2 regions of the Dactylosporangium sp. NPDC005572 genome follow, and region 1 is predicted to be linked to the other one. Evidence: riboswitches for the same ligand, from Rfam matches in the RefSeq annotation. Region 1 holds a riboswitch; the other holds the start of a gene.

Region 1 (3,396 bases):
CGGCGGTGACGAACGGGTCGACGGTGGTGAGCACGGCCGCGGTCAGCAGCGTCGCGGCGAGGAGCTTGGCGACCGCGTCGCGCCGCCCCAGCCAGCCGGTCAAGTCAGCTCCAGCGTGCGGTCGCCCAGCGACGAGACGAGCTGCGGGTCGTGTGTGACCAGCACCAGCGCCCGCCCCTCGTCGCGCAGATCGGCCAGCAGTACCACGAGCTCCCGCCACGTCCGCAGGTCCTGCCCGAACGTCGGCTCGTCCAGCACCAGCACCGACGGCGCGGCCGCGAGCGCGGTGGCGACGCTGAGCCGGCGCTGCTCGCCGCCGGAGAGCGTGTACGGGTTGGCGAGCGCCAGGTGGGCGAGCCGCAGCCGGTCGAGCAGGTCGTCGACGGTCGCCGCCGGCGCGCCGCCGAGAGCGAGCTCGGTGCGGACGGTGTCGGTGACGAACTGGTGCTCCGGGTTCTGGAACACCGAGCCGATCCGCCGGGCCAGCCGGGCGGCCCGCCAGCGGTGCGGCGGCTTCGCGGCGTCGTCCCCGGCCAGCGCCCGGGTCGCCGCGACCCCGCCGGACGCCGGCTTCGTGAGCCCGCCCAGGTGCTGGGCGAGGGTGGACTTGCCGGCGCCGTTCGGCCCGAGCACCGCGAGCGCCTCGCCGGTACGAATATTGACATTGACGACGTTTGCGGTATTTCGAAGCGTCAACGCGGAGGCCCGCAGCAGCACGTCGCCGGCCGCGGAGACCGCCTGCCGCGACGGCAGCGACACCCCGGGCGCCCAGACCGCGTCCGCGGGCGAGTCGCCGACCGTCACCGTCCGGTCCACGAGCGGCAGTGCGTCGGCGACCCGGTGCTCGACCAGCACCATCGTCGCGTCGAGGTCCTGGAGCACCTTGCCCAGCGCCGTCCGTACCAGCTGCGCCCCGAGCGGATCGAGGTTCGCGGTCGGCTCGTCCAGCAGCAGCAGCGACGGCCGCAGCGCGAGCACGCCGGCGATCGCCAGGCGCTGCTGCTCCCCGCCGGAGAGTGCGGCCGTGTCCCGGTCCCGGCCGTAGGGGAAGCCGACCGCGGCCAGCGCCGCGTCCACCCGCGGCCAGATCTCGGCCGCGGGCACGCCCCGGTTCTCCAGCCCGAACGCGACGTCGTCGCCGGCCCGGCTCATCACCAGCTGGGTCTGCGGGTCCTGGAACACGATCCCGGTCTCGCCGCGCATCTCCCGGGCCGGGCGCCCGTCGACGAGCACCCGGCCCTCCTGCTCGCCGGAGTCCTCGGCGAGCAGGCCGGCGAGCGCGGCGAGCAGCGTGCTCTTGCCCGCGCCCGAGGCGCCGGCCAGCAGCACCCGCTCGCCGTGCTCGATGCGCAGGTCGAGGTGGCGGACCGCCCAGGCCTTGCGCCCGGCGTGCTGCCACCCGAACCCCTCGAAGACGACGGTGCTCAGACGGCCACTCGCTCGCGGCCCGACGGGAACCGGTCGAGCACGCCCGTCTTCGACAGCGACCGCTGCAGCGACCAGCTGCCGGCCCCGGCGACGACGGCCCCGCTGACCACCACGATCGCCGCGTACAGCCACTTGTCGCGCAGGCTGAACGCGCCGTAGTAGACGTTGAGGTCGAGCAGCGCCGCGCCCGCACCGGCCAGCGCGCCCGCGGCGAGGGCGTTGCCGAGCCGCCAGCCGCGGTAGCCGGTGAAGGCGAAGCCGAACTCGCCGCCGATGCCCTGGACCAGGCCGGACAGCACCACGCCCAGGCCCCAGGCCGAGCCGAACAGCGCGGAGACGGAGGCCGCGACGACCTCGGTGTAGAGCCCGGCGCCCGGCTTGCGGACCACCAGCGGGCCGAGGACGCCGGGGACGAGCCACACGCCGTAGATGAGCGCGCGCCAAGGCAGGGCCCAGCCGTCCAGCGCGTTCCACAGGTTGTTCCAGGCGTAGAAGACCGCGGCGAACGCCACGGCGATGATCGAGGCGACGACGATGTCGACGGTGCGCCAACGGGTCTGCATTGGATGCCTCCTAGTTCGGGGGTGAACCAGAAGGAGACGCGACACCACGCAGCCCGGGTGGACGGCGTGGTGCGTTGCGTGAGGTGACCGAGCTCCCTGCGCTGGCATTACCCAGATCAGGTTCGAGGGTCTGCGGTGCCGGATTCCACGGCCGCCGCACTCTCAGCGCTGTGCGCTCCCCTGTCGGATGTGCAGTTGTTTCCCGAAGGTAACAGTGAATGTTCCTTCCTCGTAGTCTCAGGTCATGAAAATCACGGCCCGATCGCTGGTCTTCGACGTCGTCGAGGGCGGCCCGCCGGACGGGCCCCCGGTCCTGCTGCTGCACGGCTTCCCCCAGCACAGCGGCGAGTGGGCCGGGGTCACGCCGCTGCTGCACGCCGCCGGCCTGCGCACCTACGCGCTGGACCAGCGGGGCACCTCGCCCGGGGCCCGGCCCTCCGAGGTCGAGGCCTACCGGATCACCGAGTGCGCGCTCGACGCCGTGGCGGTCCTGGATGAGCTGGGGATTCCGGCGGTACACCTGGTGGGGCACGACTGGGGCGCGATCTGCGCGTGGCACGTGGCGCTGCGCCACCCGGCGCGGGTCCGGACGCTCACCGCGGTCTCCGTGCCGCACCCGCACGCGACGGCCCGGGCCTACCTGTTCGACGCCGACCAGCGCGAGCGGTCCGCCTACATCAAGCTGTTCCGCCAGCCGGGGAAGGCGGAGGAGGTACTGCTGGAGGGTGACGCGCACCGCATGCGCGCGCTCTTCGCCGGCTCCGGCCTCACCGCCGAGGGCGTCGACCGGTACGTCCGCCCGCTGCAGGAGCCGGGCGCGCTCACCGCCGCGCTGAACTGGTACCGCGCGATGAACCCGAAGGGTGACCTCATCGGCATCGGGCGGTGCCACGTGCCGACCACGTACGTCTGGAGCGACGACGACCTGGCGATCGGCGCCACGGCGGCCCGCGGGTGCGCGTCCCACGTGGCCGCCGACTACCGGTTCGTGCCGCTGCCCGGGGTGAGCCACTGGATTCCCGACCAGGTGCCCGGGGCTGTGGCGGATGCCATCATCGCTCGATGTATGGCGGTGGCTACCGGCGGGTAATAACCTGGCCTGTAATCAAGCGTTACCCGCCTTTGGGGGTTGGCATGGCGACCACCGACGCAAAGCAGGTACCGACCCAGACGGTCCACACCGAGCGCGAGGCGCGCAAGGTGATCGAGGCCAGCCGCGAGTCCGAGTGGCGCAAGCCCAGCTTCGGCAAGGAGCTGTTCCTCGGCCGGTTCCGCCTGGACCTGATCGACCCGCTGCCCGAGCTCGACGCCGGCCGCCTGGCCCGCGGCGCCGAGTTCCGGGACAAGCTCGCCGCGTACCTCTCCGCCGAGGTCGACGGCCAGCAGATCGAGCGCGACGCGCGCA
Region 2 (3,396 bases), on a different contig from region 1:
ACGCCGCTGCCGGTCGGCGGACGAAGCGGTCCGCCGGAAGTGTCGAGGAGAACGTCATGGTCAGTGTCATGCCGGCCGGGGTCTGCCGGTGGCGCATCGAGCCGGTCGGGGCGATGCGGGTGCCCGGGGTGGTCTTCGCCACCGCGCGCCTGCTGCCGGACGCGCCGGGGGATCAGGCGTTACAGCAGGTGGCGAACGTGGCGACGCTGCCCGGCATCGTCGAGGCGTCGTACGCCATGCCGGACATCCACTGGGGATACGGGTTCCCGATCGGTGGGGTCGCGGCCACCGACCCGGCCCGTGGCGGGGTGATCTCCCCGGGTGGGGTGGGCTTCGACATCTCATGCGGCGTGCGGCTGCTCACCTCGACCGTGACCCGTGCCGACGCGGCGCCGCACCTGGGACGCCTGATGGATCTGCTCGGGGCGGCGACGCCGCGGGGCATGGGCCGCGGCGGCGTGCTGCCGTCCGTCCGCCCGACCGAGCTGGACGAGATCCTGCTCGGTGGCTCGGCGTATGCGGTCGAGCGAGGGTTCGGGGTACCGGCGGATCTGACCTTCTGCGAGGACGGTGGTGCGGTTGCCGGTGCCGACCCCGGCGCCCTGGGTCCGCGGGCGCTGGCCCGGGGCAGGGGCCAGGTGGGCAGCCTCGGCTCGGGCAACCACTTCCTGGAGGTCCAGGCGGTCGACCACGTCTACGACGAGCGGGTGGCCGGCGCGGTCGGCCTGCGGCCGGGCCTGCTCTGCCTGATGATCCACTGCGGGTCGCGGGGACTGGGCCATCAGATCTGCTCCGACCACGTCCGCGTCATGCTGTCCGCGATGGACGGGTACGGCATCCGGGTGCCCGATCCGCAGCTGGCCTGCGCCCCGGTGGCGTCTGCGGAGGGCCGGCGCTACCTGGCCGCGATGGCCGCGGCCGCCAACTACGGCCGCGCGAACCGGCAACTGCTCACCCACGCCGCCCGGCGCTGCTTCCGCGATGCCGGCCTGGGGGAGCTGCGGCTGCTGTACGACGTGTCGCACAACCTCGCCAAGCTGGAGACGCACACCGTGGACGGGGTGGCCCGGGAGCTGTGCGTACACCGGAAGGGCGCCACACGGGCCTTCCCACCCGGCCACCCTGAACTGTCGGACGCGATCCGGTCGGTGGGCCAGCCGGTGCTGGTGCCGGGCTCCATGGGTACCGCCTCGTATGTGCTCGTCGGTGTGGCCGGTGGGCAGGCGTTCCACTCCGCGTGCCACGGCGCCGGACGCACTCTCAGCCGGCACGCCGTCGTCCGGCAGGCCCCCGTCGAGGCGGTCCGTCGCGAGCTGGCCGCCGCCGGCGTCCTGGTCCGCGGCGCGAGCGCCCGTGGGCTGGCCGAGGAGGCGCCGGAGGCGTACAAGGACGTGGACGAGGTGGTCGAGACGTGCCGGCGGGCCCGTCTCGCCGACCCGGTGGCCCGGCTCGTGCCGGTCGGTGTTGTGAAGGGCTGAGCCGGCGCGGATCGCAGCGGTTCACACGTCGATGACGGCCGCACAGCGCCACAGACCGCCGTGCCGTGCGAACCGTAACCCGTGACGGGTGACCGCCTTCGGCAACGGGCCCACCAGCGGGACGTCCGAGCGCGCGATGACGCCGAAGTCACCGGCCAGGCCGCCCCGCGCGGTCCGGGCGAGCGCTACCTGGACCGGCACCACGTCCTCGGTGTCGAGCAGGTAGATGGCCTCCTCCAGCACCTCCACCAGGAGCTCGTCGTCGGGTGCCGGCTCGCAGGCGAAGCCGACCAGGCGGGCCGGTCCGACCGCACGGACGTCGGCGAAGCAGGCGACGAGTGCCCGGACCGCCGCCTCGATGCATTCCTCGGCGGTCGGCGCCCACGCCGTGAGCATGACGTCGGCGGTGTGCGGCAGCAACTCGTACCCCGCTGCGGGGCCGGTGGTCATCGGGATCCCCTGCCTCGTCCGCACCGCGGGCCGGCTGGCGGGCAGCCAAAAGACCTACGAGGCGGTTTCCCTTCGCCGGCATTGCCCGGATCAGGTAGTGGGGATCGCCGTTCGGCCTTTCGGTCGTTCAACCTCTCAGCTCAACTGTCATCCAGCTGGGCTCTCCCGCACGTCTCGTAGGCCTACCGCCCAAGCTACGCCGGCGGCGCGCCGATGGAGGGTGAGCGAAAGAGGCATCGTTGTGCTACCGGCGCAGGCGCAGCACGCTCATCTGGGTCAGTTGGGCGTCTGCGAAACCGTCCCCGAGCGGCAGCTGGTACGTGGCGACGGTCTGCATGCGGTCGCGGGGCAGGTGTTCCCGGCCCGGATCACCCACGAGCACCTGGGCGCCGCGCGCCGCAACGCGTTCCAGGAAGGCCAGCACGCGCTGAGCCATGGGCCCGGTGTAGAAGATGTCACCGGCCAGGACCGTCTCGGCGTCGCCGCCGTCCCCGTCGAGCAGGTCCGCGAGGCACTCGGTGACGAGCACGGCGTTGACTTTCGCATTGAGTGTGATCGCGGCGACCGCGTACGGGTCGACGTCGTTCGCGGTTACCGCGGCCGCGCCGGCCTTTCCTGCCGCGATGGCGACCAGGCCGGAGCCGGCAGCCAGATCCAGGACCCGCCGGCCGGCCACTGCCGCCGGATGGTCCAGGACATATCGGGCGATCGCCTTGCCCCCGGCCCACGCGGAAGACCAGAACGGAGGCGGTAGCTTCGCACCGGCCTGCGCCTCCATCCTGGCCCACCACACGATGGCGTCCTCAGCCAGATACAGCCGTACCTCGGGTACTGACGGCACCTCGACGAGGCGGAGCCGGTCCAGGCCGGTGCCCGGTGTCGTCACCTCATGGCGTAGCTCGGCCAACGCCTGCCCGACCCGACTCATCATCGATCAAGCATGACGGATCTACGGGGCGGCTTCCGGTCTTCCGCCCATTGTTGACCGGCACGTCACCCGGCAGGAGCCCGCAGGTTTCTGTCGTCACCAGCCGGGTATACGCGTCTCGATCAGGCGTAACACTGTCCAGGAGGAACGCGTGGCAAGCGGTACCGTGAAATGGTTCAACTCGGAAAAGGGCTTCGGCTTCATCCAGCAGGACAACGGAGGCCCGGACGTCTTCGTGCACTACTCGGCGATCGCGAGCGGTGGCTACCGTGAGCTCAACGAGGGTCAGAAGGTCGAGTTCGACGTGACCCAGGGCCAGAAGGGCCCCCAGGCGGAGAACGTTCGAGCCGTCTGACCATTCGGCACGCGTCGGAGTCCGCCGAGCCGCACGGGCATTGTCGTATCCTCTGCCCGACGGCGAGGCGGCCGGTCGCGACGGGCGTCAGCGCTCGGCCGTGCCGTGCTCCCGGCTGAGGGACTCCTGGTAGAGGTCCGCGTAGGTGCGCGAGTCCTTGACCAGGTCGTCGCAGAAGGCGGCGA

The links. Region 1 has a riboswitch for thiamine pyrophosphate ahead of ABZS66_RS49245 (ECF transporter S component). Riboswitches for the same ligand answer to the same signal wherever they lie in the genome.
Region 2: it holds a riboswitch for thiamine pyrophosphate, as region 1 does, so the genes downstream of both, ABZS66_RS21145 (archease) here and ABZS66_RS49245 (ECF transporter S component) in region 1, are expected to answer to the same signal.

Annotation. Positions count from the first base shown of each region.
Region 1 is NZ_JBEXCY010000197.1:2,843-6,238, reverse strand. It holds gene ABZS66_RS49255 (energy-coupling factor transporter transmembrane component T) at 1-103, opposite strand, end outside; gene ABZS66_RS49250 (ABC transporter ATP-binding protein) at 100-1,428, opposite strand; gene ABZS66_RS49245 (ECF transporter S component) at 1,425-1,991, opposite strand; TPP riboswitch at 2,067-2,183, opposite strand; gene ABZS66_RS49240 (alpha/beta hydrolase) at 2,236-3,081, shown strand; gene ABZS66_RS49235 (acyl-CoA dehydrogenase family protein) at 3,126-3,396, shown strand, end outside.
Region 2 is NZ_JBEXCY010000040.1:49,479-52,874, reverse strand. It holds gene ABZS66_RS21150 (RtcB family protein) at 57-1,478, shown strand; gene ABZS66_RS21145 (archease) at 1,500-1,928, opposite strand; TPP riboswitch at 1,979-2,105, opposite strand; gene ABZS66_RS21140 (50S ribosomal protein L11 methyltransferase) at 2,173-2,856, opposite strand; gene ABZS66_RS21135 (cold-shock protein) at 3,008-3,211, shown strand; gene ABZS66_RS21130 (DUF1048 domain-containing protein) at 3,299-3,396, opposite strand, start outside.